DNA from 2 places in the [Pantoea] beijingensis genome. Region 1 is predicted to be linked to the other one. Evidence: predicted binding sites of a transcription regulator. Region 1 holds the regulator's gene; the other holds the start of a gene.

Region 1 (16,099 bases):
GCAGATACCGCACGGATAAAGGTGGATTTACCCGCATTAGGCAAACCGAGCATGCCAACATCTGCCAGCAGCATCAATTCCAGTTGCAAATCACGCTTCTCACCTGGCGTGCCCATGGTTTTCTGACGCGGAGTACGGTTAACCGAGGATTTAAAGCGGGTGTTACCTAAACCATGCCAACCGCCCTTCGCGACCATCAGCGTCTGATCATGGCGCGTCATATCCCCCAGCGTCTCACCGGTTCCCTGATCGATAACACGCGTTCCGACAGGCACCTTAACGGTAATATCTTTACCGCGTTTACCGGTACAGTCACGGCTTTGCCCATTTTGACCACGTTCCGCGCGAAAAGACTTTTCAAAGCGATAATCGATTAACGTATTCAGGTTTTCATCAGCAACTAAATAAACATCACCGCCGTCTCCGCCATCACCGCCATCTGGCCCGCCTTTAGGAATATATTTTTCACGACGGAAGCTAACGCAGCCATTCCCGCCATCGCCTGCGACAACCAGGATCGTCGCTTCATCAACAAACTTCATTTTACTTCTCCGTAAATCATTCGCCCGCAGACCGGAGCGATGGCCCCGGGGCAGGTTTATTCCGCCAGGGCCACAAGCGATGACCTGGTGCGGAAAACAGGGTGCCAACCATCACGGCTCTTGCACCATCTGATACCCATGATACTTCAAGCCGCGCGCGCATTGTACATAAAACGCACAGAAAAAGCGGGGTTTTCGGTGAAAGCCGTCGCCATAATAAACATATTACGTCGTGCAATTAGCGGGTTAAAAGGATCGGACTCCCCATTACCAACAGTCACCATAACAGCAGCAGAATGTAAAAAGCCCCGCAAAAATTGCGGGGCTTAGATTCGTCAGTACAGGTTAGCGCAAAGGCGACCTGTGACGCGAAAAACCTTACTCAGCAACGATGCTGATATATTTACGGTTGTTCGGGCCTTTAATTTCGAATTTAACCTTGCCGTCTGCGGTCGCAAACAGAGTGTGGTCGCGACCACAACCTACGTTGGTACCTGCGTGGAATTTAGTACCACGTTGACGAACGATGATGCTACCAGCTAAAACTGCTTCACCACCGAAACGCTTAACGCCGAGGCGTTTTGCATTGGAATCGCGACCGTTACGAGTGGAGCCGCCAGCCTTTTTATGTGCCATTTTTCAGATCTCCTCTTAGGCGCTGATGCCAGTAATTTTCACATCAGTGAACCACTGACGGTGGCCTTGCTGCTTACGGTGGTGTTTACGACGACGAAATTTAACAATTTTAATTTTCTCGCCACGACCGTGAGCAACGATTTCTGCTTTAATCACGCCACCAGAAACTAATGGTGCGCCGATCTGAACATCTTCGCCGTTTGCAATCATCAGAACCTGGTCGAATTCAATCGTTTCGCCGGTTGCGATGTCCAACTTTTCCAGGCGAACGGTCTGACCTTCGCTGACTCGGTGTTGTTTACCACCACTTTGGAAAACCGCGTACATATAAAACTCCGCTTTCCGCGCTTGCCTTCTTTTAATTTTCAGGCGGCGCTATAAATATTCACAATAGGGCGCGAATTCTACGCAAATTCGCTCGCGTTGACAAGTGTGCAATGCAAAGGATTGCAGAAAAAAAACGCAGCGTGATTCCGGACGTTCATCCGCCTCGTTTTTCAAGTACAATCTGTAATACATTACTTGTCACAAGCCCGAATCAAGACGCTTATCATAGCAGCGGACAGAGCGATAGCTGAACAGACTGATGAACTTAGAACAGATAAATGAATTAACCGCGCAAGATATGGCGGCCGTCAACGAGACCATCCTCGAGCAACTGAATTCAGATGTTTCGCTCATCAATCAGTTGGGATACTACATCATCAGCGGTGGGGGGAAACGCATTCGCCCGATGATCGCAGTACTCGCCGCGCGTGCCCTGAATTATACAGGTAAACAGCACGTTACCGTTGCTGCGCTTATTGAATTTATTCATACCGCCACGCTGCTTCATGATGACGTGGTAGATGAATCAGATATGCGCCGCGGGAAAGCTACGGCGAATGCCGCATTCGGTAATGCTGCCAGCGTATTGGTGGGGGATTTCATCTACACCCGAGCGTTCCAGATGATGACCAGCATCGGCTCATTGCGTGTGCTGGCATTGATGTCTGAAGCGGTAAATGTGATCGCTGAAGGCGAGGTGCTGCAGTTGATGAACTGCAACGACCCGGATATTACCGAAGAAAGTTACATGCGGGTGATCTACAGCAAAACCGCGCGTCTATTCGAAGCGGCGGCGCAATCTTCAGCGATTCTTGCCGATGCGACACCGGCCCAAGAGAGTGCCTTACAGGATTATGGTCGTTATATCGGTACCGCTTTTCAACTAATTGACGACCTGCTGGATTACAGCGCCGATGGAAAAACGCTGGGTAAAAATGTGGGTGACGACCTTAGTGAAGGTAAACCTACGCTTCCCTTGCTACACGCGATGCAGAACGGTAACGCAGAACAAGCGGCAATGATCCGCCAGGCGATTTTAGAAGGTAACGGACGTCATTTACTGGAACCCGTACTTGAAACAATGCGCCAATGCGGTTCATTGGAATGGACCCGTATACGCGCGGAACAAGAGGCCGACAAAGCAATTTCCGCACTGATGGTGCTGCCTGAATCGCCTTGGCGCAGTGCACTTGAAGCGCTGGCACATATGTCAGTTCAGCGCGAATTCTGAGACTATGCGGGAGGTAACTCCCGCACCGTAATAATTCTCTCTGTTCACTCCTGTCTATCATCCTGCCTGCGCGCATTTCCTTGTTTCATTTTCTTTTGCGGGAATCCGCACAAACTCACGCGTTACCTGAAAATATTACTGGAAACTTATGGAACCTATTTGCTATAAACACTATTGAAAGCGCCAATAAGCATATTGTTTTTATTGATAGCGAATGTTCTTCGGTTACCTGTAAGGAGTACGACCAAAATAATTCGTGCTACAAAGCAGCGGTAAACTGTAAGCCCCGGGAACTTACACAGGTAAGGGATTGGCGTGCGCAGGTGAGCCCATTAACCTGTAGCTTTAAGCATGACGGGGATACGCGTTTTTACTGAGTGGCACGATTTTTTTATACACAGGCCATTCAAGCAAGGAGGATGATTGATGGAAAATATGGATAAAGACTGGCATCCCGCAGACATTATCGCGGCACTACGCAAGAAGGGAACCTCACTGGCTGCCGTTTCACGCCAGGCCGGGTTATGTTCGTCCACGCTGGCAAACGCACTCTCACGTCCGTGGCCAAAAGGAGAATGGCTTATTGCCGACGCACTCTCCATTCACCCAGCGGTTATCTGGCCCAGCCGTTACTACGATCAATTTACCCACCAACTAATCGATCGTAAAAAACTGATCCGCGGATAACATACAGGCCGGATATTATCCGGCCATGTTCTGTATTGAGCTTAGTATACCGACTATCGCTTAAACACTGTCGCCGCTAACGCGCTGGATATTCGCGCCCATTGCCATCAGTTTATCTTCAATATGCTCATAGCCACGATCGATATGGTAAATACGGTCCACAATCGTCGTACCTTCGGCGATACAGCCCGCAAGCACCAGGCTCGCTGACGCCCGCAGGTCAGTCGCCATAACCTGCGCACCGGACAGCTTCTCAGTGCCATGGCAAATCACCGTGTTACTCTCAACTTCCGCATGCGCGCCCATACGAATCAGCTCAGGCACATGCATAAAGCGGTTTTCAAAGATGGTTTCGGTGATAACGCCGGTTCCTTCCGCCACTAAATTCAGTAGCGTAAACTGAGCCTGCATGTCGGTTGGGAATCCTGGGTGTGGCGCCGTACGAATATTCACAGCTTTAGGGCGCTTGCCATGCATATCGAGGCTAATCCAGTCTTCGCCGGTTTGAATCTCTGCCCCCGCCTCACGCAGCTTAGCCAATACGGCATCAAGTGTATCTGGCTGGGTATTGCGACATAGCACTTTGCCACGTGAAATCGCAGCTGCAACCAGGAAAGTACCGGTTTCGATACGATCAGGTAGAACACGATAAACGCCACCACCTAAGCGCTCGACGCCCTCAATGGTGATACGATCGCTGCCCGCACCACGGATTTTGGCCCCCAAGGTATTAAGGAAGTTAGCCGTGTCGACAATTTCGGGTTCGCGTGCTGCATTCTCAATGACGGTTGTACCTGTTGCCAGAGTCGCTGCGCTCATAATGGTGACAGTTGCACCAACGCTGACCTTATCCATGACGATATGCGCGCCTTTAAGACGCCCGTCAACGGAAGCCTTAACGTAGCCTTCCTCTAGCTTAATCTCAGCCCCTAACTGCTCCAGGCCAGTTATATGCAGGTCGACGGGACGTGCGCCAATCGCACATCCGCCAGGCAGGGACACCTGGCCCTGACCAAAGCGCGCAACCAGCGGCCCCAACGCCCAAATGGAAGCACGCATTGTTTTGACCAAATCATAAGGTGCGCAATAAATACTGACATTGCTGGCATCCAGGTGCACAGAACCGTTGCGCTCCGCTTTCACACCCAGCTGGCTGAGCAGCTTCATGGTGGTATCAATGTCCTTTAGTTTCGGGACATTCTGAATCTCTACCGGCTCTTCCGCCAGTAGCGCGGCGAACAGGATGGGTAACGCAGCGTTTTTGGCTCCGGAGATGGTCACTTCACCACTTAGCTGAGTTGGGCCCTGCACACGAAATTTATCCATTGCAACTGCTCTCTGTTGTCTGAAACTTTACCAACCGGCAAAACCTTTAAGTGATTCGCCGGAAAAATGACTTAAAAACCGTTGAGTTTACGGTCGCGCGCCCACTCTTCCGGCGTATAGGTTTTGATTGAAACCGCGTGGATACGATTATCTGCAATATATTCCATCAACGGTGCATACACAGCCTGCTGTTTTTTTACGCGGCTTAATTCAGCAAACATTTCACCTACGGCGACCACTTGAAAATGGCTACCGTCTCCCGTGACATGAACTTCCTGCAACGATAACGCGCTCATCAGCACGGATTGAATTTCACTATTTTCCATGACGCTTCTAATTTGGTTGATGATAAACAGGGGACATCTTAGTGGAAACTGCGTTTATCTTAAATAAGCAAAAGCCCCTGTTATTGCAGGGGCCTGTGTACCCGTCATATCAAACACGGCGGATGCGCTATATTCCCTCATGCCTACAGTAACTTACGGACGTAAACGTTTGAGGAAACGCATAGCGCGTTGCTAGTCAGAAACGGCGGGAGAAACAATAATCTGCTGTAAATTATACAAGGCAATAAGCGAGTGTAATTTATCATTGATCCCTTGAAATATCGGAGTTTTACCCTGCTGTTGAATGATTTGTCTCAGATGAACCAACAGCGCGAGCCCCGCAGAATCAACTCTTTCAAGCGCAGAAACATCGATGATCTCGATCTGTTTCATTACCGTTTCCCGCTGTTGCCATAATGGCAACAGCGTCTCGCCATCAAGTTTGCCACTGAGATACAGCGTGACAGCATCGACGTGCCAGCTCAGTTGTTCCGCCATTACTTCTGCTGATCCAACTTAATGGGTTGGGCCGCATATGACTTCAACTGTGCCGTGAGGCCATCAATACCTTTCTGGCGCAGCGTATCACTCCACTCATTTTGTTTAGTGGTGATCATACTGATACCTTCAGCGATCATATCGTAGGCCTGCCAGTCACCAGTACGGGTATTTTTACGCCACTGGAAATCAAGGCGTACCGGCGGACGGCCATTAGGATCGATGATTGTTACGCGAATAGCAATAATATTGGCATCACCCAACGGTTGCTCAGGTGCGACCTGATAAGTCTGACCATTATACAGCGTCAAGGCTTGCCCATAGGCCTGCTCCAGATAATCACCGAATGCTGCAAAATAGGCTTCACGCTGTGCAGGAGTAGCATCTTTATAATAACGCCCCAGAACTAACGCACCGGCATATTTAATCTGTACATAGGGTAACAACTCTTCACGTACGATTTGACGCAAGGAGTTAGGGTCCTGTTTAATTTGAGGTTGCTCATTTTTCAGCCGAGTGAACGTTTTCGTTGCCGCTTCGTTCATCAGCTTATAGGGATTACTTTGATCGGCTGCCGTTGCTGCCACAGGTACAATTGCCAGCATTGCGACCAGTAAAAAACGTTTAAACATGCGTATGACCTCTTATGGTTGTTCAGGTGCTGCAGGAGTCGATGCACTTCCCGGTGCCGGAGTGCCCTGCCCTTGCTCATTTTTATTGTCACCGTTGCCGCTCTTATAGAGGAATTGACCGATCAGATCCTCAAGCACCAACGCGGACTTCGTATCCTGTAGTGTGTCACCATTCTTCAGCATTGCCGTGCCCATATCGGGATCGTCAAAACCCACGTTAAGTGCCAGATATTGTTCACCAAGCAGCCCTGATGTACGAATCGCCAGTGAACTGGTATCCGGTATTTGGTTATACTTATCTTCAATATCCATCGTCACGCGGGGTGAATAGGTTTTAGGATCGAGTGAGATATTCGTCACTCGCCCAATGACCACACCGCCAATTTTGACCGGCGAGCTGTTTTTCAAACCGCCGATGTTGTCAAAGGTGGCATACAACTTCCACGTGGGGTCCGTGCCCAGTGATTTAACGTCCGCAGCGCGCAGGCAAAGAAAAACAATGGCTGCAATTGCTAACAACATAAACACGCCTACCCAAATTTCACTTTTCTTGGTTTGCATTGAATCAATTCCCAAACATCAGTGCAGTCAGCACAAAATCTAAGCCCAGCACCGCCAGTGATGAATGCACCACGGTGCGTGTCGTCGCGCGGCTGATTCCTTCCGAGGTAGGAAGCGCATCGTAACCGTTAAACAGCGCAATCCAGGTCACCGTCACGGCAAACACAGCGCTCTTAATGACACAATTGAGAATATCGGCTCGAATATCAACGGCATTCTGCATCGCTGACCAGAAGAAACCGCTATCGATACCCTTCCAACTGACGCCGACAAGCGACCCGCCCCAGATACCAACAGCGGTAAAAATCAGCGCCAGCAGTGGCATGCTGATAAATCCAGCCCAGAACCGAGGAGAAATTACTCTACGGAGCGGGTCAACCGCCATCATCTCCATACTGGAAAGCTGCTCTGTCGCCTTCATTAAGCCAATTTCAGCCGTCAGGGCAGAGCCAGCGCGTCCGGCAAAAAGTAAGGCGGTAACCACCGGCCCAAGTTCACGCAGCAGAGACAGCGCCACCAGCATTCCCAGGCTGGTTTCAGCACTATATGTGGTTAATACCAGGTAGCCCTGAAGTCCCAGAACCATGCCGATAAATAGACCAGACACCACGATGATCAGTAAGGAAAGCACCCCAACGCTATATAACTGTTTTATCAATAGCGGTGCATGCTTACGAAACTCCGGTTTGCCAACCAGCGCGTGGAACAGCATCAGCCCCGCGCGCCCAAAGGAGGCAAAGGTATTAATTCCCTGACGTCCAAAAGACGCCAGTGCACGTAGTAACATTAGTCTGTTAACTCCCTGCGCCCATTAAATCGGTGAGATACTCCCCAGCGGGGAAACGAAAGGGTACGGGCCCATCAGCAACGCCGTCAATAAACTGACGTACGCGTGCATCATCATTGTCCTGCAGTTCATCAGGTGAACCTTGTGCAATAATCTTTTGACCCGCAACAATATAGGCGTAATCAGCAATGCTCAAGACTTCTGGTACATCATGTGAAACAACAATGCAGGTCATACCCAGTGAATGGTTGAGTTCATCGATGAGTTTTACCAGCACCCCCATGGTGATCGGATCCTGGCCAACAAAGGGCTCATCAAACATGATCAATTCTGGCTCCAACGCAATAGCACGCGCCAGAGCAGCACGTCGCGCCATGCCGCCAGAGAGTTCCGAGGGCTTGAGATATGCCGCACCACGCAACCCTACCGCTTCCAGTTTCATCATTACCGTACTGTGGAGTAAAGCCGCAGGCAAACGCATATGTTCACGTAGCGGCCAGGCCACATTCTCATAGACGGTAAGATCGGTAAAAAGTGCGCCGGATTGGAACAGCATACTCATTTTTTTACGCGCCTCATAAAGACGCGTACGAGAAAGACTGGGAATATTGTCGCCGTTAAACCAAATTTCACCGGCATCTGGCTGTAGCTGGCCACCAATTAAACGCAGCAGCGTTGTCTTACCAATACCTGAAGGCCCCATAATGGCGGTAACTTTCCCTTTTGGCACCGTAAGCGAGATATTATCGAAAATGGGCCGTTCGCCACGCGAAAAACTGACTCCGCGTACGTCCACCAGATTCATTTCCTTCTGGCTCATCGTTAATTCTTCTCCAGTTGCAGGCATATTAATCTACCGCCGTTGGTAGTGTATTACAGATAATACATGACACTTTTACAGAAACTTACCCCGAATGTGTGGCAATAACCGCCATAAGTTTTACTTTTTGCCCACGGACCGTCAAAATCACTGCCATTCTCTTTTTTAGCTCTGGACGTCGTTCAAGGCCAACCGACGATTATACCCGATTCAAGGATTCTTCATGCTTTTAGCTATAGCGCTGTTAGTCATCGGTTTAGTCTTACTGGCCTATGGTGCCGATCGTCTGGTGTTCAGTGCCGCTATATTATGTCGATCTTTGGGGATCCCACCACTCATCATCGGCATTACTGTCGTCGGTATTGGCACCTCGCTACCGGAGCTGATCGTCTCTTTCTCCGCGGCAACTCACGGGCAAATGGATATCGCTGTAGGAACAGCAATCGGATCGAATATAACCAATATTCTGCTGATATTAGGTAGTGCCGCACTGCTTCACCCCTTAACCGTACACTCAAACCTGGTGCTACGTGAACTGCCATTGATGTTACTGGTTACCCTTCTGTGCGGTGTGATGCTATTTGACAACCATCTAAGCCGACTCGATGGACTGGGTTTAATCACCCTGGCGGTTGTTTATCTGATATTCATCATTAAGATGGCGCGCCGGGCCGAACGCGACAATAACGATACGCTCACGCGTGAGCAGATGGCAGAACTGCCACGCGATGATGCAGGAAATACCGTGGCGTTTCTCTGGTTAGCCGTTGCGCTAGTGATACTGCCGATGTCAACTCGTATGGTGATCGACAATGCAACGGTCATCGCCGATTATTTGGGCGTCAGCGAATTGGTGGTCGGCTTAACTATTATCGCGGTTGGTACCAGCTTGCCGGAACTGGCAACGGTTATTGCAGGCGCATTAAAAGGTGAAGATGATATCGCCGTTGGTAATTTGATCGGCTCAAACATTTATAATATTGCCATTGTGTTAGGTATTCCGGCGCTCATCCATCCAGGCAGCATTAATGGTCATGCGTTTGCGCGTGATTACTGGATTATGCTCGGCGTGAGTACGTTATTCGCGCTCATTTGCCTGCAGCGCCGCCGTTGTTGTATCGGTCGCTTGGCGGGCACACTTTTACTTTGCGGCTTTATTGGCTGGGTAGCCGTACTTTACTTGATGCCAAACGGCGTACTCTGATGAGAGGATTGAAAAGCATGTCTCATATCAATCTCGAACCCGGTTTCGATTTTCAGCAAGCGGGCAAAGATGTCCTGAATATTGAACGACAAGGGCTTGATGAACTCGATCAATACATCAACGAGGATTTCAGTCGCGCCTGTGAAATGATGTTTTATTGCCAAGGCAAAATCATCGTGATGGGCATGGGCAAATCAGGGCATATTGGTAAAAAAATGGCGGCCACTTTCGCAAGCACTGGCACGCCCGCTTTTTTTGTCCACCCAGCTGAGGCTAGCCACGGCGATCTGGGCATGGTAACTGCTAATGATATCGTCATCGCTATTTCTAACTCTGGCGAATCGGGTGAAATTCTTGCCCTTATCCCGGTACTGAAGCGCCTGCACGTTCCGCTGATTTGTATTACCAGCCGACCAGACAGTAGCATGGGCCGTGCAGCGGACGTGCATCTTTGCGTGAAAGTACCGCAGGAAGCCTGTCCGTTAGGGTTAGCGCCCACTTCCAGTACCACCGCCACGCTGGTAATGGGAGATGCATTGGCTGTTGCACTGCTGAAAGCTCGCGGATTTACTGCCGAGGATTTCGCCCTATCGCATCCGGGTGGTGCGCTTGGCCGTAAGTTACTATTGCGCGTCAGTGATATCATGCACAAAGGCGAAGAGATCCCCCACGTCAGCAAAGAAGCCTCGCTACGTGATGCATTGCTTGAGATCACCCGTAAAAATCTCGGCATGACGGTAATCGTCAATGACTTAATGAAAATTGAAGGAATATTTACCGATGGCGACCTGCGTCGGGTCTTTGATATGGGTATTGATTTTCAGAATGCTTCAGTGGCCAGCGTGATGACGCCGGGTGGTATCCGCGTACGCCCAACCATGTTGGCGGTCGATGCCTTAAATCTAATGCAAACCAAGCACATTACGGCAGTGATGGTTGCTGATGGCGACCATTTGCTGGGTGTGGTACATATGCATGACATGCTGCGCGCCGGCGTAGTCTGATAAGGAAGCAGAAATAATGGATCAGTTGGATTCGGTAATTGATACCTGCTATGGCGCGGTTAGCCAGGCAGTCATGGCGCGGGCCAAACAGATTAAACTGTTGATTTGTGATGTCGATGGCGTGATGTCAGACGGCATAATTTATATGGGAAACGCGGGTGAAGAGCTGAAAGCATTCAACGTGCGTGATGGTTATGGCGTGCGCTGCTTGCTGACCTCATCAATAGAAGTGGCTATTATAACCGGTCGCAAGGCAAAACTACTGGAAGACCGCTGCAAAACTCTGGGCATTACGCATCTTTACCAGGGACAGTCGGATAAGCTTTTGGCCTTCAGTGAACTTCTGGATAAACTGTCGTTGTGCCCGGAACAGGTTGCCTATATTGGTGACGATCTCATTGACTGGCCAGTGATGGAAAAAGTGGGTTTGAGTGTAGCGGTTGCAGACGCTCATCCCGTATTGCTGCCACGCGCAAATTATGTGACGCGTATTGCGGGTGGCCGCGGCGCCGTCCGCGAAATTTGCGATATTATTTTAATCGCGCAGGATAAGTTTGATGATGCCAAAGGGCAATCTGTATGAGTAAAACCAGGCGTTGGATTACGCTGCTACTGGCGCTAATTGCCATTATTTTAATTGGCTGGACACTAACGGATAGCGATCCCAGTAGCGACCCGGTTGCCCGTAACGATCAGGAGCCTACCTATACCAGTGAAAACTCCAATACGGTGGTCTACAACCCATTGGGTAGCCTGAGCTACAAACTCGTCTCTGATAAAGTGACATACTTTTCAGCGGATGAAGTCAGTTGGTTTGATAATCCCATCATGACCACCTATGACGACAATAAAATCCCAACCTGGTCGGTAAGAGCGGATAAAGCCAAACTGACAAAGGATCGTAAGCTGTTCCTTTACGGACACGTTGAAGTAAACAGCCTGACCAAAGATTCTCAGCTTGAGCGCATCAAAACCGATAATGCTCAGGTCAACCTGGTCACGCAAGATGTGACATCAGACGATCAGGTCACACTTTATGGCCGCAGCTTTAACTCTACCGGTATGAAGATGCGTGGAAACTTACGGACGAAAACTGCCGAGTTGATTGAAAAGGTCAAAACCTCATATGAAATGCAAAATACACAACAACAGCCTTAAGGTACTTCTGCTTAGTGCTCTTTTAGCCACCAGCGTTCCCGCACTGGCGCTTACTGGTGACTCGGACAAGCCGGTTAATATTGATTCTGAGAATCAATCACTTGATATGCAAGGCAACGTAGCCACCTTTACCGGTAAGGTAATTGTGACCCAAGGATCGATAAAAATTACCGCCGATAAAGTGGTCGTCACGCGTCCTGGTGGCGACAGTAATAAGACCATCGTTGATGCCTATGGCGTACCTGCAACCTTTTACCAAATGCAAGACAATGGTAAACCGGTACAGGGGCACGCGCAAAAAATGCATTATGAGTTGGCGAAGGACCTGGTTGAACTCACCGGTAACGCCTATCTCGAACAGCTCGACAGCAATGTCAAAGGCGATCGCATCACTTATCTGGTGAAAGAACAAAAAATGCAAGCCTATGGCAGCACGGGTAAACGCGTAACAACCGTACTCGTGCCTTCCCAATTGCAGGACAAAGGCACACAGCCTAATGGCCAAAAAAAGAGTAACTAATTCGCTATGGCAACATTAATTGCTGAAAAACTGGCGAAGGCCTATAAAGGCCGTCGTGTAGTTGAAGATGTCAGTCTCGAAGTTAAATCGGGTGAAATTGTCGGTCTGCTTGGCCCAAACGGTGCTGGTAAGACCACGACGTTTTACATGGTTGTGGGCATCGTTCCGCGTGATGCGGGCCGTATCGTCATCGATGATGAGGATATTAGTATCCTGCCCTTACATGCCCGCGCACGTCGCGGCATCGGTTATTTGCCGCAGGAAGCGTCGATATTTCGGCGCCTCAGCGTGTATGACAACCTGATGGCCGTCTTGCAAATACGGGATGATTTAACCAGTGAGCAACGCGAAGATCGCGCTCGTGAACTGATGGAAGAGTTTCATATCGAGCACCTGCGTGACAATATGGGGCAATCGCTCTCCGGTGGCGAACGCCGTCGCGTGGAAATTGCCCGGGCTCTGGCGGCCAATCCTAAGTTTATTCTGCTGGATGAGCCTTTTGCTGGTGTCGATCCCATCTCCGTTATTGATATTAAAAAAATCATTGAGCACCTGCGTGACAGCGGCCTTGGCGTATTAATTACCGACCACAACGTTCGCGAAACGCTGGCCGTTTGTGAGCGCGCTTATATCGTCAGTCAGGGCCGTCTGATTGCTCATGGCACTCCGGAAGAAGTCCTGTCCGATGAACAAGTTAAGCGTGTCTACTTGGGTAATGAGTTCCGACTCTGATATGGTGTTTTTCCACGCATGTTTTTTTAGGAATTGATAACCTGAACATGAAGCAAGGTTTGCAACTCAGGCTTAGCCAACAGCTCGCGATGACGCCGCAATTGCAGCAGGCTATTCGTTTGCTACAGCTCTCTACGCTTGAACTCCAGCAGGAAATTCAGTTGGCGCTGGAAAGCAATCCACTGCTTGAGCAGACCGATATTCACGACGAAGTTGATGCGCGGGAATATCAGGAAAGCGAAGCGCTTGATACGCGAGAAGCGCTGGAACAGAAAGATATGCCGGAAGAACTCCCCCTTGATGCAACCTGGGATGAGATCTATACGGCAGGAACACCTTCGGGTACCGGTACTGATTACCGCGATGATGAATTACCGATTTACCAGGGTGAAACGACGCAGTCACTGCAAGATTATCTGATGTGGCAGGTTGAGCTCACGCCGTTTACCGATACCGATCGCGCGATTGCGACCTCGCTCGTCAACGCTATTGACGATATGGGCTACCTTACCGCTGGCCTCGAAGAGATCCGTGACAGCATCGGCGATGAAGACGTACTGCTGGATGAAGTTGAAGCCGTCCTGAAACGAATCCAACGTTTTGATCCCGTTGGTGTTGGTGCCCGCGATCTTCGTGATTGCCTGCTGGTTCAGCTCTCACAGTACGGCGCGGATATTCCATGGTTAAAAGAAGCCCGCCTGATCGTGAGCGAACACCTTGATCTGCTGGCCAACCATGATTTCCGCAGCCTGATGCGCGTCACACGCCTTAAAGAAGACGTGTTGAAAGCTGCAGTGCTGCTGATCCAGTCACTGGATCCACGGCCCGGCCAGTCGATCAATACCAGCGAGCCAGAATATGTTATTCCTGACGTACTGGTGCGTAAGAACAACACCCGCTGGGTCGTTGAGTTGAATTCAGACAGCGTCCCGCGTTTAAAAATCAACCAGCATTATGCCTCTCTTGGTGCCAGTACGCGTAATGATAGCGATACACAATTTATTCGCAGCAACCTGCAGGAAGCTAAATGGCTGATTAAGAGCCTTGAAAGCCGCAATGATACCTTGCTAAAAGTCACGCGTTGCATTGTCGAACAACAGCAGGCTTTTTTTGAACAGGGCGAGGAGTTTATGCGCCCGATGGTACTGGCTGATATCGCACAGGCCGTTGATATGCATGAATCAACTATTTCCCGAGTGACGACACAAAAGTATTTGCACAGCCCACGAGGCATTTTTGAACTGAAGTACTTCTTTTCCAGCCATGTTAATACCGAAGGAGGCGGAGAAGCCTCCTCAACGGCTATTCGCGCACTGGTAAAAAAACTTATTTCGGCGGAAAATCCCGCCAAGCCACTGAGCGATAGCAAATTAACCACTATGCTTTCAGAACAAGGCATTATGGTTGCGCGGCGCACCGTCGCGAAATACCGAGAGTCTTTATCCATCCCGCCCTCAAACCAGCGCAAGCAATTGGTTTGATCTGAACTGAGAAGGAAGACACTATGCAGCTAAACATCACTGGGCAACACGTTGAGATCACAGAACCATTACGGGAATTTGTGAACGCAAAATTTGCCAAACTGGAACAATACTTTGATCGTATCAATCAGGTCTATATTGTTCTTAAGGTGGAAAAAGTCACGCAAGTTGCGGACGCAACGCTGCATGTGAATGGAGGAGAGTTGCACGCCACCTCGGAAGCGGTAGATATGTACGCGGCGATTGACGGGTTAATTGATAAACTCGCTCGCCAACTTAATAAACACAAAGACAAGTTAAAACAACGCTAAATTCACGATTGCGTTACGGGCGACGGGACGTTAATGCCCAAAGTAATGAGTATGGCAGTAAGCCACTGATACCATTGCGACCTCAGAGACTAAAAACAGCAAGGGAGCTACAGACAGATGTTTTCCCTTTGACAGGGCGGAAGAAATTCCGCCCTGCTGTATATACGGCCCGTTGCTATTAACGTATTTTGCCGTGAACTATTTGGTGCTTTTCTCACTCCAGGGCGAGTAGAGTAGCGAAATAAGTCAGGCATAAGTGAACACGTAAGTGAAACTATGATGAACAATGATCTAACACTGGAATTAAGCGCCGTTCTCAATGAGTCCTGTACCCGTAGCGGCGTACACTGTCAGAGCAAAAAACGTGCGCTGGAAATTATCAGCGAATTAGCGGCTAAGCAGCTCAATCTTCCGCACCAGATAATCTTTGACGCCATTCTTACGCGCGAGCGTATGGGCAGTACAGGGATTGGTAATGGTATTGCTATCCCACACGGCAAGCTGGAAGAAGATACACTACGTGCCGTTGGTGTGTTTATCCGTCTCGATCAGCCAATTGCCTTTGATGCCATCGATAATCAGCCGGTCGATCTGCTTTTCGCTCTGTTAGTTCCCGCCGATCAGTGCAAAACCCATCTTCATACTTTATCACTCGTTGCAAAGCGCCTCGCAGATAAGACAGTCTGCCGTCGCCTGCGTGCGGCACAGAGTGATAAAGAATTGTACGATATCATCACTGAGAACCAGGAAGAGAGCCACTAAGTCATATGCGGCCGGGAGGCCGTATTAATCGGGAGAAAAGTTAATGGTGCTGATGATCGTCAGCGGACGCTCTGGTTCAGGTAAATCCGTCGCGCTGCGTGCACTCGAAGACATGGGATTTTATTGTGTCGATAACCTGCCGGTAGTGCTGTTGCCTGAACTGGCGAACTCATTGGCCGACCGCAATATGTCTGCGGCGGTCAGCATCGATGTTCGTAACATGCCAGAGTCGCCAGAAGTTTTTGAAAGAGCGCTAACCAGCCTCCCGGAAAGCTTCTCTCCACAGTTGCTATTTCTTGATGCCGATCGCAACACGTTAATTCGCCGTTATAGCGATACGCGCCGTCTGCATCCTCTTTCCAGCAAGAATCTTTCGCTGGAGAGCGCCATTGATGAAGAAAACGATTTACTGGAGCCACTGCGTTCACGCGCAGACCTGATCATCGACACCTCAGAGATGTCGGTACACGAGTTGGCTGAAATGCTGCGCACACGTCTATTGGGCAAACGTGAACGTGAACTGACTATGGTGTTTGAATCATTTGGCTTCAAGC
Region 2 (16,099 bases), 580 kb from region 1:
GATATCCAGCGTCACGTTCTCAAACGGTTCCTGCATACGGCCATCAATCATGCGATTGATAACTTTCGGACGGGATACCGCCAGTTCAAAACCTTCACGACGCATATTTTCGATCAGAACGGAGAGGTGAAGTTCACCACGGCCGGAAACACGGAATGCATCCGCATCTTCCGTTTCTTCCACGCGCAACGCAACGTTGTGCACCAGTTCTTTGTTCAATCGATCCAGAATCTGGCGCGAAGTAACGTATTTACCTTCTTTACCGCAGAACGGTGAAGTGTTGACGTTAAAGAACATGGTTACCGTTGGCTCATCGACGCTCAGCGCAGGCAGCGCTTCAACGTTCTGAGGATCACAGATAGTATCGGAGATGTTGAGTTCACCCAGACCGGTGATCGCGATGATATCGCCCGCTTCCGCTTCTGTCGCATCAATACGCTCCAGACCTAAATGGGTCAGAACCTTACCCACTTTACCGTTGCGAGTTTTGCCTTCGCTGTCGATAACAGTCACTTGCTGGTTCGGCTTCACTTTACCGCGCTTGATGCGGCCAATACCGATAACGCCAACGTAGTTGTTATAGTCCAATTGGGAGATCTGCATCTGGAACGGCGCGTCCATCTCAACCTGAGGAGGAGATACGTGGTCGACAATCGCCTGATACAGCGGCGTCATATCGTCAGCCATATCCGTGTGATCCAGCCCTGCAATACCATTCAGCGCAGAAGCATAAATGACAGGGAAATCAAGCTGCTCATCCGTTGCATCAAGGTTTACAAACAGGTCGAATACCTGATCGACAACCCAGTCTGGACGTGCGCCAGGACGGTCAACTTTGTTGATAACAACGATAGGTTTCAGACCATTAGCAAAAGCTTTTTTGGTCACGAAACGGGTTTGCGGCATCGGGCCATCCATTGCGTCGACAACCAGCAGAACCGAGTCAACCATTGACATCACTCGCTCAACCTCGCCGCCAAAGTCGGCGTGTCCCGGGGTATCAACAATGTTGATGCGATAGTCTTTCCAATTAATGGCGGTATTTTTCGCGAGGATGGTAATTCCACGCTCTTTCTCCAAATCGTTGGAGTCCATTACACGTTCGGTTGCTTCGGTACGGGCATCAAAGGTACCAGATTGTTGCAACAACTTATCAACCAGGGTGGTTTTCCCATGGTCAACGTGCGCAATAATGGCGATGTTACGCAAATTTTCGATCACAGCTTTGCCTCAGGCATTAGAAATAGCGCGCTATTGTACACGGATTAATCGAAGGACTGAACAGGATCACAAATTTCATATAAAGATTACTGTCAGGATTGCTTTTATACCGTTTTACAGTGCAATAGTTTGCACTCCATCCAGCATTTGCACCAAAATAGTGCCCATCAATCATTCAAAAGCACCACAATGGTGCGCGACATCCATTATGGTGCATTCCTCGTTTCACGAGAGGGCGCATAATAGCGCCTTTTTACCTAAATAAAAAAGTTGGCATAGATTTCGCTTTAATCTTTACAAGTAAAAACGGCAGTTTCTAAAACGGTTGATAGCTTGTCTGAGATCTTTATTATCGATTGAACGCAAAGAGTCAGGCGTTCCGGAAGTTGAGTTCTCAAACCATGGCAACAATGACTAACCCCAGGAGAATTAAGTATGTCCGCTGAACACGTTCTGTCGATGATGAACGAGCATGAAGTAAAGTTCGTCGATCTGCGTTTTACCGATACAAAAGGTAAAGAGCAGCACGTCACTATTCCTGCTCATCAGGTCAATGCTGACTTCTTTGAAGAAGGCAAAATGTTTGATGGTTCATCCATCGGTGGCTGGAAAGGTATCAACGAATCTGACATGGTTCTGATGCCTGACTCCACCACCGCCGTTCTCGATCCTTTCTTTGAAGACTCTACGCTAATCATCCGTTGTGACATCCTTGAGCCAGGTACCATGCAGGGCTACGACCGCGATCCGCGTTCTATCGCCAAGCGTGCCGAAGACTTCCTGCGTTCATCCGGTATCGCGGATACCGTTCTGTTCGGACCAGAGCCTGAATTCTTCCTGTTTGACGACGTGCGCTTTGGTGCAACCACCTCGGGTTCTCACGTTGCCATCGATGATATCGAAGCAGCATGGAACACCGGTAAAGAGTACGAAGGTGGTAACAAAGGCCATCGTCCAGGTCTGAAAGGCGGTTACTTCCCGGTACCACCGGTCGACTCTTCTCAAGACATCCGTTCTGCCATGTGTTTGACCATGGAGCAGATGGGCCTGGTGGTTGAAGCACACCACCATGAAGTCGCTACCGCTGGTCAGAACGAAGTGGCAACCCGCTTCAACACTATGACCAAAAAAGCCGACGAGATTCAGATCTACAAATATGTAGTGCACAACGTGGCTCACGCGTTTGGTAAGACCGCGACCTTTATGCCAAAACCTATCTTTGGTGATAATGGTTCCGGTATGCACTGCCATATGTCTTTGTCCAAAGGCGGCACTAACCTGTTCGCAGGTGATAAATACGGCGGCCTGTCTGAAACTGCCCTGTTCTACATCGGCGGTATCATCAAGCACGCAAAAGCGATCAACGCTCTGGCTAACCCAACGACCAACTCTTACAAGCGTCTGGTCCCGGGTTACGAAGCCCCTGTTATGCTGGCTTACTCCGCGCGTAACCGTTCTGCGTCAATCCGTATCCCAGTAGTTGCCAGCCCGAAAGCCCGTCGTATCGAAGCGCGCTTCCCTGATCCAGCGGCTAACCCATACCTGGCGTTCTCTGCACTGCTGATGGCTGGCCTGGACGGTATCATCAACAAGATCCATCCTGGTGATGCTATGGATAAAAACCTGTACGATCTTCCTCCGGAAGAAGAAGCAGAGATTCCAAAAGTTGCTGGCTCGCTGGAAGAGGCGTTGAGCGCGTTGAATGAAGACCGCGAATTCCTGACCCGTGGCGGCGTGTTCACTGACGATGCTATCGATGCGTATATTGAACTGCGTAAGTCTGAAATGGATCGCGTACGTATGACGCCACATCCTGTTGAGTTCGAACTGTACTACAGCGTTTAATAACGTGTAGGTGTGGCAGAGTTCAGTAATATGAATGAGGCCGACACCGCTGCGGCGTGATGACGCCCCAGCAATGTTGTTGCCGTGGAAATGTTAGCCCATCTTCGGATGGGCTTTTTTCTCCACGCATTCCGCTTGATAACGTATTGCTAATATAATGCACCATTATGGTGCTTGCCTCACCAGGCGTTATTATTGCCATGAGTTTGTCGTGGTCCATGCTGAACCTGGCGATGACCGGCAACAAATAAGCGGACAATAAAATAGCCTGTTGAGACAAGCTAAAGTGCAGGAGAGCGCGGCATGGCGAGTAACACGCTGCCCGATGCTGGGCAGATTCTCAACTCACTGATTAATAGCATCTTGCTGATTGATAGCGACTTAGTGATTCATTATGCGAATCCAGCCGCGCAGCAATTGCTGGCACAAAGTTCCCGGAAGCTATTTGGTACCCCGTTACCGGACCTGATGGGTTACTTCTCGCTAAATATTGACGTTATGCGCGAGAACCTCGACGCAGGACAAGGCTTTACTGACAGTGAAGTGACGTTGGTAGTGGATAGCCGTGCCCATATTATGTCGCTCACCGCCCAACGCCTGCCGGATGGCTTTATCTTGATGGAAATGGCGCCAATGGATAACCAGCGCCGCCTTAGCCAGGAACAACTTCAACACGCACAGCAGGTTGCTGCCCGTGATTTGGTACGCGGCCTGGCACATGAAATTAAAAACCCACTAGGCGGGTTACGCGGCGCAGCGCAACTGCTGGCAAAAGCGCTACCCGATCCGGCACTCACCGAATACACCAAAGTGATTATTGAGCAGGCGGATCGCTTACGCAATTTGGTTGACCGGCTGTTAGGTCCACAGCAACCGGGTATGCACGTGACGCAAAGTATCCATCAGGTTTCTGAGCGCGTCGTGAATCTGGTTTCCATGGAGCTACCTGACAACGTATCTCTGGTGCGGGATTACGACCCCAGCCTGCCAGAATTACCACATGACCCCGATCAACTTGAACAAGTGTTGCTGAACGTGGTGCGTAATGCTCTACAGGCGTTAGGCGAGGATGGTGGCACGATTACGCTTCGCACGCGCACGGCATTTCAGCTGACATTACACGGCGTACGCTATCGCCTGGTCGCACGTATTGATGTTGAAGATGACGGGCCAGGCATCCCGGCACAGCTGCAAGATACGCTGTTCTATCCCATGGTAAGTGGGCGCGAGGGAGGAACCGGCTTGGGGCTTTCTATCGCACGAAGTCTGATCGATCAGCATTCCGGGAAAATAGAGTTTAACAGTTGGCCCGGACACACCGAATTTTCGATTTACCTGCCCATTCGGAAGTAGAGGTTTCTATGCAACGAGGGATAGTTTGGATCGTCGATGACGATAGTTCCATCCGCTGGGTACTTGAACGTGCGCTCACGGGAGCGGGTTTAAGCTGCGCCACATTTGACAGCGGTAATGATGTACTGGAGGCGCTCGCGAGTAAAACTCCAGATGTTTTATTATCAGACATTCGCATGCCGGGTATGGATGGCCTCGCATTACTTAAGCAGATTAAGCAGCGTCATCCAATGCTTCCGGTCATCATAATGACCGCACATTCCGATCTGGATGCGGCCGTCAGTGCTTATCAGCAAGGTGCCTTTGATTACCTGCCAAAGCCGTTTGATATTGATGAAGCGGTGGCGCTGGTTGAACGTGCTATTAGCCATTATCAAGAGCAGCAACAACCACGAAATCAGCCGGTCAGCGGACCCACGACTGATATCATTGGCGAAGCTCCTGCCATGCAGGATGTATTTCGCATTATTGGCCGCCTGTCCCGCTCCTCTATCAGCGTATTGATTAATGGTGAATCAGGGACGGGTAAAGAGCTGGTGGCACATGCACTGCATCGTCATAGCCCCCGCGCTAAATCCCCTTTTATCGCACTGAACATGGCTGCAATCCCGAAAGATTTGATTGAGTCAGAGCTTTTTGGTCATGAAAAAGGTGCTTTTACCGGCGCGAACCAAATTCGTCAGGGACGTTTTGAGCAGGCTGATGGCGGGACATTGTTCCTGGATGAGATTGGCGATATGCCACTTGATGTGCAGACCCGTTTATTGCGCGTGCTGGCCGATGGGCAGTTTTATCGCGTCGGCGGCTACGCTCCGGTAAAAGTGGATGTCAGGATTATTGCGGCAACGCATCAGAACCTCGAAATGCGCGTTCAGGAAGGCAAATTCCGCGAAGATTTGTTCCATCGTCTGAATGTCATTCGCGTTCATTTACCGCCGTTGCGTGAGCGTCGTGAGGATATTCCACGGCTGGCGCGCTATTTCCTCCAGGTTGCCGCGCGTGAACTTGGCGTGGAAGCTAAAATTCTACATCCGGAAACGGAAACGGCGCTAACCCGGCTTCACTGGTCCGGTAATGTTCGTCAGTTAGAAAATACCTGTCGCTGGCTCACAGTGATGGCTGCGGGCCAGGAAGTCTTGATTCAGGATCTTCCACCAGAGTTATTTGAGAGTACAACCCCCGATAACCCGGTTCAGTCATTACCAGATAGTTGGGCAACTTTACTCGCTCAGTGGGCCGATCGCGCACTGCGTTCCGGGCATCAGAACCTGCTTTCTGAAGCACAACCGGAGATGGAAAGAACCCTTTTGACCACTGCTCTGCGACATACACAAGGCCATAAACAGGAGGCTGCGCGTTTGCTGGGCTGGGGGCGCAATACCCTGACGCGCAAGCTGAAAGAACTGGGAATGGAGTAAACATCGGCATACTGTAAGAAGGTTATTCATTAAATGATTTTTAGCCTTCTTACGCTTTACCGACGGTGTCCGCTCCGTCTTAATTCTGAGCGGACACCGAAAATTTATATCCGTATTAGATGACGCGTGAAAACTGCTGTATCCGCGCCTTCTGGCGCAGATAGCTATCAAAGCACATACAGATATTCCTGATTAATAAACGGCCCTTAGGCGTTACCCGAAGGCCTTCCTGGTGGCATTGAACCAGCCCGTCTTTAATCAATGGCGCAAGTAGCGCTAAATCTTCGGCAAAATAGTCCACAAAATCGATCTGCCATTGCGCCTCTATGGCAGCGTAATCCAGCGAAAAATTGCAGATAAGCGTCTTGATAACATCCCGCCGCAGGCAATCATCAGAGGTCAATGCAAGGCCGCGCCACAGCGCATTGCCTTGCGCACTGACGCTGGCGTAATACTCTTTTAGCACCTTCCGATTTTGCGCGTAGCTGTCACCCACCATGCTGATCGCGGACACACCCATCCCCAACAAGTCGCTATCACCCTGTGTGGTATATCCTTGAAAATTACGATGTAATAATCCCGAACGTTGCGCAATCGCCAGTTCGTCATCAGGCCGGGCAAAGTGATCCATACCGATAAACTGGTAGCCTTCGCGCGTCAGCGTAGCGATTGTTTGCTGTAAAATATCAAGCTTTTGCCGAGCATCAGGCAAGTCTGCATCTTTAATTTTACGCTGAGCCGCAAACAATTCAGGTAAATGTGCGTAGTTAAATACGCTCAAACGATCGGGGCCAAGCTCAACGACCTTTTTCAGGGTAAATGCAAAACTTTCTGGCGTCTGCTTGGGCAATCCGTAAATCAGATCGATATTGGTTGAGCTAAAGCCAAGGTCGCGGGCGCGCTTAATGAGCGCAAAGATAAAGTCTTCGTCCTGAACCCGATTGACCAGCTCCTGAACCTGCTTGTTAAAGTCCTGCACGCCCATGCTCAAGCGGTTAAATCCTTCAACGCGAAGATGGTCGAGCACATCCAGCTCAATTTCGCGCGGATCGACTTCAATCGATAGCTCGGCGTCAGCACTAAAATGGAAGCACTCACGCAATAAACCTGTCAGGCGGGTAATCTGCTTTTTGTCCAGGTAAGTTGGCGTACCGCCGCCCCAATGCATCTGTGAAACGGTACGGTTGGCAAATAGCGGCGCGCGCGCGCGAATCTCTTGTTCAAGCACATCAAGGTATTGATCGGCTTTTTGCTGTTGGCGCGTAACAATTTTATTACATCCACAGAAATAGCAGAGCCGGTGACAAAAAGGGATATGCACGTAAAGCGAGAGCGGACGATCGGGATAACGTTTTGCCGCCAGCAAGAAAGCATCTTCGCCATAGCCTTCATTAAATTCAAGCGCGGTGGGATAGGAGGTATAACGTGGGCCGGAATAATTGTACTTCTGAATGAGATCGAGGTCCCATTCAATGAGTGGCAGTGACATGATTACTCCTTCCATTTACGTGGCCTTGCTGACCGTCGTGCGGGAGGATGCTGTTTCAGCTGCCGGGTGACGGTGGCACGCCGCAGTTGGGACTTCAGCCGCGACAGACGCCGTAGTTTAGCGAATAACCAAAACAGATAACACGCCACCAGCAGGACTAAAATTGATCCAAGCCAAAACATTAGCAGAGAAGTCTCCAGCTACGGCATTTTACGGGCAGAATGCCGCCAGAACTGGCGGCAGAACGCCAATCAGTTTCCACCTTTTAGCAAGCGGTACATATCTTCTTCAGCTTCTTCATCTTCAGTATCATCGCCTAATTCAATGCCTAACTGTTCCATCAGAACATCAATTCGGTCCAACGTCTGATCCAGCCATGCCTGATCTTCGGCCGCAAGGACTTCACCATTTTCCAGGCGATCAAGCAATGCATCCAGCCTCTCGCTGTTTTCCAGCTGCGTCAGCTCTTCCTGTGGGCTAAGCACCGGTTTTTTCTCCACCTTCTCGGTTTTCACCTTAACGGGTTTCGTTACCGGCTCTTCCACACCCAGAGGGATCGGTTTTTTACTGCCAATACGCGGATCTTTCACCTTGCGAGCTTGTGTATTTTTTTGCTCCTGAACCGCGGGGTTAGCGCGGCTACCGGAGGCATTCCCCCGGTGTTTCTTTTCATGCTTACGTTCGCGGGCTTGCTGGTTCAGGTCTTCACGCGATGCTTTACGTTTGGCTTTTGGCGCGGCAGTCTTACCCTGCGGCGCTCGTGCAGGTTGCTTCATGTTTTCTGCTCTCAGAGATTTTTAATTCAGTATAGAATTGCGGCGAAATCTAGCAGAAAGCGGACAAAGAAAAAAGGCGGCAGGTCACCCTGTCGCCTTTTTTCGCACCTTCCGTAGAAGGACGGTCTTCCTTTACATCCTTTTATGCAATCAACATCCCAGTTTTTCCATCTGCTGTCCACTCATCCCGAGCGTGTCCTTTTCCTTCAAGGCCGGTTCCATAAGCCTGATTCCCTGCTCCTGACTCTTTGTCATCCTGACAATCCCTGAGTGCTTCGTCCTGAAGTGAGTCATCCAGACTCTGTGGATTACTTTAGACTAAATGCTCAAACAGACAAGACAGGGAAAGTGTTCGTTAGCATTTCGTTTAAGGAGAAAAAACTAACCATATGATAAATAAAAAATAAATAATTAATGGCATCAATAAAAAGAAGCTTAAGCTGTCATAAATAATGGTCAATGTCTCACAAGTAAACTTGGCATACTTAAAGAGGAAAAAACCATTACCGAACAAAAAAAAACCAAAATCTTTGTCGCTTACCATCGCCGCTACCTCAGTCGCACAGAAAGAACTGCCAACGTATGGTCGGATAGGTAGGGTATTAAAGGCTATCGGGCGCTTTGTCTGCTTTACAGGTATAATCACGCCATCGCTACATCGACTTTCGGAGTTTCTATTTTGTCTGGCTGGAATTATCACGTTACCCATTTTGTCACCAGCGCCCCGGATATTCGCCATCTTCCTGCCGATACCGGCATTGAAGTGGCGTTTGCTGGCCGTTCGAACGCCGGTAAATCCAGCGCGCTGAATACACTAACTAACCAAAAAAGCCTTGCGCGTACCAGTAAAACCCCGGGACGGACGCAGTTGATCAACTTATTTGAAGTTGAAGAGGGCGTACGCCTCGTGGATCTGCCTGGTTATGGTTACGCTCAGGTCCCCGAAGAGATGAAGAAGAAGTGGCAACGTGCACTGGCGGAATATCTGCAAAAGCGCAATTGCCTCAAAGGCCTGGTGATATTGATGGACATTCGCCACCCGCTAAAAGACCTCGATCAATCGATGGTTCAGTGGGCGGTACAAAGCAGTATTCCCGTTCTGATATTACTAACCAAAGCCGATAAGCTGGCTTCTGGCGCACGAAAAAGTCAGCTGAATATGGTGCGTGAAGCGTCTATGGCATTTATGGGTGATGTACAGGTCGAGTTATTTTCATCGTTGAAAAAGATCGGCGTGGATAAGCTGCGTCAAAAACTGGACAGCTGGTATAGCGAGATCCCACCCGCAACAGAAGAAGATTACATCGTAGAAGAGTAAACAGTGGCAACCCGGTAGACGACTATAGAGGGTTCACCGGGGTCCGCCTAACGAATAGCCAATGAAATGGCAAGGTCGCGACCATAAAAAACGCCCCAGCCATTAGATGACTGGGGCGGCTAAATATTCAGCCAAATCCGATTACGTGAAGTAAAAGGTCTGAAAGATAGAACATCTTACCTCTGTACCCTACGCCTTGAACTCTACCTGATTTTTTCTGACCAAAAAAGCATTTTCTGTAGTTAATTTTCATCAAAACGCAGTATTTTCCCTACGCAAGTCACAAAACACAGCACTCCATGTAGCTTAATTACTAAAAAAATGCTTTTACCATATAAACTTAGCGGCTTTAACCGCCATAACCCTATCGCAGCTGAAGCTGAACCGATTAAGTAAACTTTTTTCTTATGACCGCCGGGTAACGCGAGAAGAGAGTACGATCCGGTCGGTCATCATAATGATTCTTCGTCATACAGCAGTTCGCTGTATCTGTACGTCCAGGTTACTGAGTTCCCAGAATGACTTCATGGTTAATACGGCACCCAGTATATTCAGGGAGCAATTAGTGCGCCTGATCCCAGTTATCACCAACGCCAACATCCACACGTAATGGCACATCAAGTTTCATACAGCCTTCCATTAACGACCGAATTTGCTGACTTGCCCTTTCCACCGCCTCTTCCTTTACCTCAAACACCAACTCGTCATGCACTTGCATGATCATTTTCACATCAGTCGTCTTCTGCATCTCCAGCCAGCCATCAACGGCAATCATGGCCCGTTTGATAATGTCCGCCGCCGTGCCCTGCATCGGCGCATTAATTGCCGCACGTTCAGCCGCTTTACGCCGCATAGCGTTGCTGGCGTTAATATCAGGTAAATAGAGACGACGCCCATCAAGGGTAGAAACATAACCCTGCTCAGAAGCTTGCTGCCGTGTACTTTCCATATACTGCAATACGCCAGGATACCGCTCAAAATAGAGGTCCATATACTTTTTCGCCTCACCCGCGCCAATATTCAACTGCCGTGAAAGACCAAAAGCACTCATTCCGTAAATCAAACCAAAGTTAATGGCTTTAGCACTGCGGCGCTGCTCATGAGTCACTTTATCCAGCGAAATACTAAACACTTCTGCTGCAGTAGCCTGGTGGATGTCTTTACCTTCGGCAAATGCCGTGAGTAACCCTTTGTCCTGTGACAAATGCGCCATAATGCGCAATTCAATCTGCGAGTAGTCTGCCGCAATAATACGATGGCCCTTTGATGCAATGAATGCCTGACGAATACGGCGTCCTTCTTCATTGCGCACAGGAATGTTTTGCAGATTTGGATCGCTTGAAGACAAACGCCCGGTAGCTGTTACGGCCTGATGATAAGAAGTATGCACGCGGCCAGTATGCGGGTTAATCATCAGCGGTAGTTTATCGGTGTAAGTAGATTTCAACTTGGACAAACCACGATGCTCAAGGATGATTTTTGGTAAGGGGTAATCAAGTGCCAGTTCGGCTAAAACTTCTTCGCTGGTTGATGGAGCACCACCCGGCGTCTTTTTAGTTGGTTTGATGCCCTGTTTTTCAAACAAAATAGTTTGTAACTGTTTAGGTGATGAAAGATTAAACGGCTCGCCAGCCAGCTCATGTGCTTTCTGCTCAAGTTCCGCAAGCCGGATGGTTAGCTCTTTAGAATGCGTGGCCAGAATGCCCTGATCAATAAGTACACCGTTACGTTCAACGCGAGAGATCACGGTAACCAGCGGCATTTCGATCGTGTCAAACACGGCCCTTGGCCCCTGCTCTTTTTCCAGCTCTGGCCACATTTTCAAATGCAGCTGTAACGTCACGTCCGCATCTTCTGCGGCGTAATGTGCCGCCTGCTCCAGCGCTATCTGATTAAAGGTCAGCTGATTTTTACCTTTTCCAGCAATCTCTTCGAAGGTCACCGTCTTATGGTTAAGCCAGCGTGAAGCCAGGCTATCCATATCATGTTTACCCACAACGCTATTGAGCATGTATGATTCCAGCATGGTATCAAACCGAATGCCCCGGAGCTCAATATCCGCGCTCTTTAGTACACCGCGATCAAACTTCAGGTTTTGCCCTACTTTTAAGGCTTTTTCATCTTCCAACAGCGGTTTTAGACGCGCCAGTACCGCATTACGATCGAGTTGCGCGGGTGCATCCAGATAGTCATGAGCCACCGGTAAATAGGCTGCTTCACCAGGCGCCACCGCAAACGACAAGCCGATAATGTTTGCACTGATGGTATCCAGCGAATCGGTTTCAAGGTCAAAAGCAAAAACATCACTCACTTTCAGCTTCTCAAGCCATATTTCAAACGTTTGCTCATCAAGGATGGTGGCATAGCCATCAGATGAAAGGATACTGTTTATTTCTGCTTCATTTGGTTGCTGTTCGATGCTTTTCACTACCGACTTTGTTACAGAAGCCCCGCTTTTTTTCCCCTGCAACCATACACCCTCTTCCAAATCCGTGGTCCAGCGTTTGAACTCGTAATGCCTGAAAAGCGCGGATAACTCTTCAATCGCGGGTTCATTGACGTTGAGAGTGTCACAGGTGACATCCAGTTCGACGTCTGTCTTGATCGTTGCAAGTTGATAAGAAAGAAACGCGACCTCTTTATTCTGTTCCAGTTTGGTGGACATGGTTTTCGCCCCACGGAAAGAGAGATCGGCCACTTTATCAAGGTTCTCGTAGATTGTTTGGATCCCACCAAGCCCCTGTAATAAAGCCTGCGCAGTCTTTTCACCCACACCGGGCACACCGGGAATATTATCGGAGGAGTCGCCCATCAGAGCGAGGAAGTCGATAATTAACGCCGGTGGAATACCATATTTTTCCTTAACCTCTTCCGGGCCAAGGATAGCGTTGTTCATGGTATTAATCAGCGTGACATTTGGGGTAACTAACTGGGCCATGTCTTTATCACCGGTGCTGATCAATACGGCACGCCCTTGTTGCTCTGCTTGCAGCGCAAGGGTGCCAATCACATCGTCCGCTTCAACGCCAGTAACGGCTAACAATGGCAATCCCATCGCCGTAACCATTTTGTGCAGAGGTTCTATTTGTGCCCGTAAGTCATCGGGCATCGGTGGACGATGTGACTTGTAATGCTCGAAAAGTTCATCGCGAAAGGTTTTACCTTTTGCATCAAACACGACCGCAACATGGCTTGGCTTATATTGCAGCAAAAGGCTGCGTAGCATGTTAAGCACGCCATACATAGCGCCAGTCGGTTCCCCCGCGCTGTTAGTTAACGGGGGAAATGCATGGTATGCACGGTAGAGATACGAGGAGCCATCTACCAGAATCAGCGGGTTTTCTGCAATTTGTGCCATAAGTCGTCACGGTCTTCATTAGTCATTTGAATGGACTTTAGGATGCCACAGCTAAGGCATAAAGTTGAAATTACTGAGAGGCAAAGCGGTAAACTTTTCGATATTGAGGGAGATCTTCCACGATCAATCCTGTGGATAAGTTTGTGTGTAATTTTACTAACATATTGTTATTTACACAAATATTCAAAACAATAAAAATAAAAAAATAGCCTTTTCATATAGTTAATGTTTTTTCGGGTAACGATGAAGCCATCTTTTATCAGGTCATTTTATGTGGATATAAATATTTACCCCAAAATACTGCGAATTACTGTGCACTACGGCGTGCTTATTAAGCGAAGAGAAATCCACAAATCAGCCAATAGAACTAACGCACGAAAGTTTGCGGATATAAAGGCGCGTTTCAGGCGAGAAATTCCTGTGGAATAAAACAATTAATCCAGAAATAACTATCCGGACTACGCGGTAAAGAGCAGGAAAGAAAGCGAAAAACGCCGGTGAACCCGACGTTTTCCAATACGGTATATGATTACTTTTGCGCTACGAGAAACTTAACAACGTTAGCATATTGCTGAACGTAATTATCCATAGAGCTGGTGTCTAAACCACCGTTATTTACCATATATTTGCCGTTCACAAACATCGCCGGCACGCCACGTAAGTCAACATCAACTGCTGCCTTTTCCTGCTGAGCAACCAGTGACTTAACGACAAAGCTATTCCAGGCTGCATCATAATCTTCCGGCTTGATGCCCGCAGCTTTCACAAAGGTGTCTTTCAGACTGGCTGGATCGGTGATGGTTTGAGTTTTTTGAACGCCTTCAAAAATAGGTGCTGTAACCTTATCTTCGACTCCCAGCGCAATGGCAACAGCCCAAGCTTGAGTAATGGTTTTACCCATATCGCCCCCCAGAAACTCAACGTGGTACTTTGTTACCTTGACGTTTTCAGGAAGGTTCTTCTTCACGGTATCGCTAACATGATAGACGCGTTCGAATTCATAGCAGTGGGGGCAGTAAAACGAGAAAAACTCCAGCACCTGAGGTTCGCCCGTCACAGGTTTATCAAGGGTGATGTATTGCTGTCCATCAGAAAACTGTGCAGCAGAAGCGCTAAACGCCAGAACTAAACCAACGAACGCAAACCAAATCTTTTTCATCGTGAAAATCTCTCCTAATAAAACATCAAAACGCAGGAATTAACTGCAGTGGCGGTTCCTGCAACAGTTTATCTTGCTCATTAAAAATGGAAATCTGTCTGCGCCAGAAATCCTCATCTGTCATCCAGGGAAAACTTCTCGGAAACGCAGGATCCTGCCAGCGGCGAACAATCCAGGCAAGATAATAAACCATACGCATGGCACGTAAAGGTTCAATCAGTGACAATTCATGTGGGTCAAAATCACTAAATTCGGCATACGCCTCCAGCAAAATATCCCATTGAAGGCGTTGCTCCTGACGTTCACCATTCACCAGCATCCACAGATCCTGAATCGCCGGACCGTTACGCGCATCATCTAAATCAACAAAAAGTGGCCCATCGCGCCACAGAATATTCCCGGGATGGCAATCGCCGTGCAAACGCAGTGGAGCCCAGTTGGTATGCCAACACCTCTGCAATGTATCGATCAGGCGGTCAAGGCTTTCCAACAGTTTAATTTTTAGCGACTTAGGGATCAGTGGCGTCGCTTCCAATATCTGTCGAGGTTCGATCACATACTCTTTTAAGCCAATAGTCGGACGCTCTGTAAAACGTTTTTTTCTACCCGTTTGGTGGATTCGCCCAATGAAACGCCCGACCCATTCCATATGATCGTAGTTATCGGTCTCATACTGTCGCCCACCAAGGCTTGGGAATATGGCAAACCAGAATCCTTCATGTTGATGTAATCTTTTGTCCTGTAGCATTATAGGGGCTGCTATCGGGACATCGTCTTCAACCAACTCAACGGAAAATTGATGCTCTTCTTCGATCTGCTCCAGCGTCCAACGTTGAGGCCGGTAGAACTTCACCACATAACGTTTCTTGTCTTCATCTGAAAACTGATAAACGCGGTTTTCATAACTGTTGAGCGCCGTTAGACCCGACTCTACGCGTAAGCCCGTATCCCATAACGCATCAATAATCGTATCAGGATTTAACGTCTGAAAGTTGAAGGCTGGTATTGTCATTTTACGTGCTCACCATTTCGCTAACATTTATCAGCAATCAGTATACCCTAAATAATTCGCGTTGCCGGATGGCAACAATCCTGTCTGGGGTAGAATGGGAGCCGTTTACCGCAATCCACGAATAAGATAAAGAGCCACGCAGGTAACAAGCCGACAGCCTGAAACACAGCGGAAGTATGCTTAAATGACAAACCTTATAGACTTAGGTCTTAATCCTTAATCACACCACGTGCACGCAATAGTGCCGTTTTAAAATCCACTTCATAATCCTTTTTAAGTCCGGGGATAGCGTCGGTCTTTTCAGCATCACGCATTTTCAAATGATAGATTAGGATATCATCCGTCAATTCAGTCATTGGGCCAGTAAAACCTGACTCATTGGCCAGTTTCTGTAAAAATTGCAGCAGGTTTAGATCCGATTCTTTTTGCCATGCAGGCTGAAGAAGAGAGACTAATTCATTAAGACGGTGGTTTTTCATCGCAACATTCCTTTCAAAGAGAATAGCCGTTACGTTAACAGGCTTAAAACCACATTAAAAGAGAGGCTTTGTACGGATGTCCTTACAACAGCAGGAGATAACAGGCATTATTCTTGCCGGTGGCCGTGGCAGCAGAATGAATGGTGAAGACAAAGGGCTCATTTCATTAAACGGAGTACCTCTCTATCATCATGTTTTACAGCGACTGCAACCCCAGGTAAAGCAGACATTGATTAGCGCTAATAGGAATATCACACGTTATCAGGAAAGCGGCTGTCTTGTGGTTTCAGATATTCATCCAGATTTCGCAGGCCCCTTAGCTGGTATACTGGCATCGCTGCGTGCGATCGATACTGAATGGGCTGCATTCGTATCGTGTGATACACCTTTCATTCCCCTGGATTTGATCACACGCCTGTGGAGCGCTAAAAGACAGGCAAAAGCCGTTTGGGTGCGAAATGACAATAATGATCATCCTACGCTATCAATTATCCATCACAGCGTTGCCGACAGATTAGAACAGGAACTTTCACAAGGCCACGGTAGACTAATGCTATTTCTACAGCAAATCGGTGGACACGCCGTTATTTTTGACGATGATCCCCAGGTTTTTATCAATATGAATACGCCTGATGATATGAAATTTTATCAGGAGAACCATTAAATGGTGC

Evidence for each region. The regulator sigma-54, encoded in region 1, starts transcription at its own class of promoters, with help from an activator protein. The targets are predictions, from matches to a motif close to GTTGGCACANNTTTCGCTNT.
Region 2: a site for sigma-54 is predicted at 1,491-1,510, ahead of glnA (glutamate--ammonia ligase). Genes of this name have one in related genera too.

Annotation. Positions count from the first base shown of each region.
Region 1 is NZ_CP071409.1:504,968-521,066, reverse strand. It holds gene cgtA (Obg family GTPase CgtA) at 1-542, opposite strand, end outside; gene rpmA (50S ribosomal protein L27) at 921-1,178, opposite strand; gene rplU (50S ribosomal protein L21) at 1,194-1,505, opposite strand; gene ispB (octaprenyl diphosphate synthase) at 1,765-2,736, shown strand; gene J1C60_RS02385 (helix-turn-helix domain-containing protein) at 3,163-3,423, shown strand; gene murA (UDP-N-acetylglucosamine 1-carboxyvinyltransferase) at 3,484-4,749, opposite strand; gene ibaG (BolA family iron metabolism protein IbaG) at 4,821-5,075, opposite strand; gene mlaB (lipid asymmetry maintenance protein MlaB) at 5,268-5,573, opposite strand; gene mlaC (phospholipid-binding protein MlaC) at 5,573-6,205, opposite strand; gene mlaD (outer membrane lipid asymmetry maintenance protein MlaD) at 6,218-6,766, opposite strand; gene mlaE (lipid asymmetry maintenance ABC transporter permease subunit MlaE) at 6,771-7,553, opposite strand; gene mlaF (phospholipid ABC transporter ATP-binding protein MlaF) at 7,561-8,373, opposite strand; gene J1C60_RS02345 (calcium/sodium antiporter) at 8,597-9,577, shown strand; gene kdsD (arabinose-5-phosphate isomerase KdsD) at 9,595-10,581, shown strand; gene kdsC (3-deoxy-manno-octulosonate-8-phosphatase KdsC) at 10,598-11,164, shown strand; gene lptC (LPS export ABC transporter periplasmic protein LptC) at 11,161-11,739, shown strand; gene lptA (lipopolysaccharide ABC transporter substrate-binding protein LptA) at 11,708-12,259, shown strand; gene lptB (LPS export ABC transporter ATP-binding protein) at 12,266-12,991, shown strand; gene rpoN (RNA polymerase factor sigma-54) at 13,039-14,472, shown strand; gene hpf (ribosome hibernation promoting factor) at 14,496-14,783, shown strand; gene ptsN (PTS IIA-like nitrogen regulatory protein PtsN) at 15,063-15,545, shown strand; gene rapZ (RNase adapter RapZ) at 15,589-16,099, shown strand, end outside.
Region 2 is NZ_CP071409.1:4,035,091-4,051,189, forward strand. It holds gene typA (ribosome-dependent GTPase TypA) at 1-1,221, opposite strand, end outside; gene glnA (glutamate--ammonia ligase) at 1,657-3,066, shown strand; gene glnL (nitrogen regulation protein NR(II)) at 3,370-4,419, shown strand; gene glnG (nitrogen regulation protein NR(I)) at 4,428-5,837, shown strand; gene hemN (oxygen-independent coproporphyrinogen III oxidase) at 5,953-7,326, opposite strand; gene yihI (Der GTPase-activating protein YihI) at 7,578-8,102, opposite strand; gene yihA (ribosome biogenesis GTP-binding protein YihA/YsxC) at 8,782-9,420, shown strand; gene spfP (small protein SpfP) at 9,548-9,595, opposite strand; gene polA (DNA polymerase I) at 9,983-12,778, opposite strand; gene dsbA (thiol:disulfide interchange protein DsbA) at 13,308-13,937, opposite strand; gene J1C60_RS18340 (serine/threonine protein kinase) at 13,963-14,949, opposite strand; gene J1C60_RS18345 (YihD family protein) at 15,159-15,428, opposite strand; gene mobA (molybdenum cofactor guanylyltransferase MobA) at 15,505-16,092, shown strand; gene mobB (molybdopterin-guanine dinucleotide biosynthesis protein MobB) at 16,093-16,099, shown strand, end outside.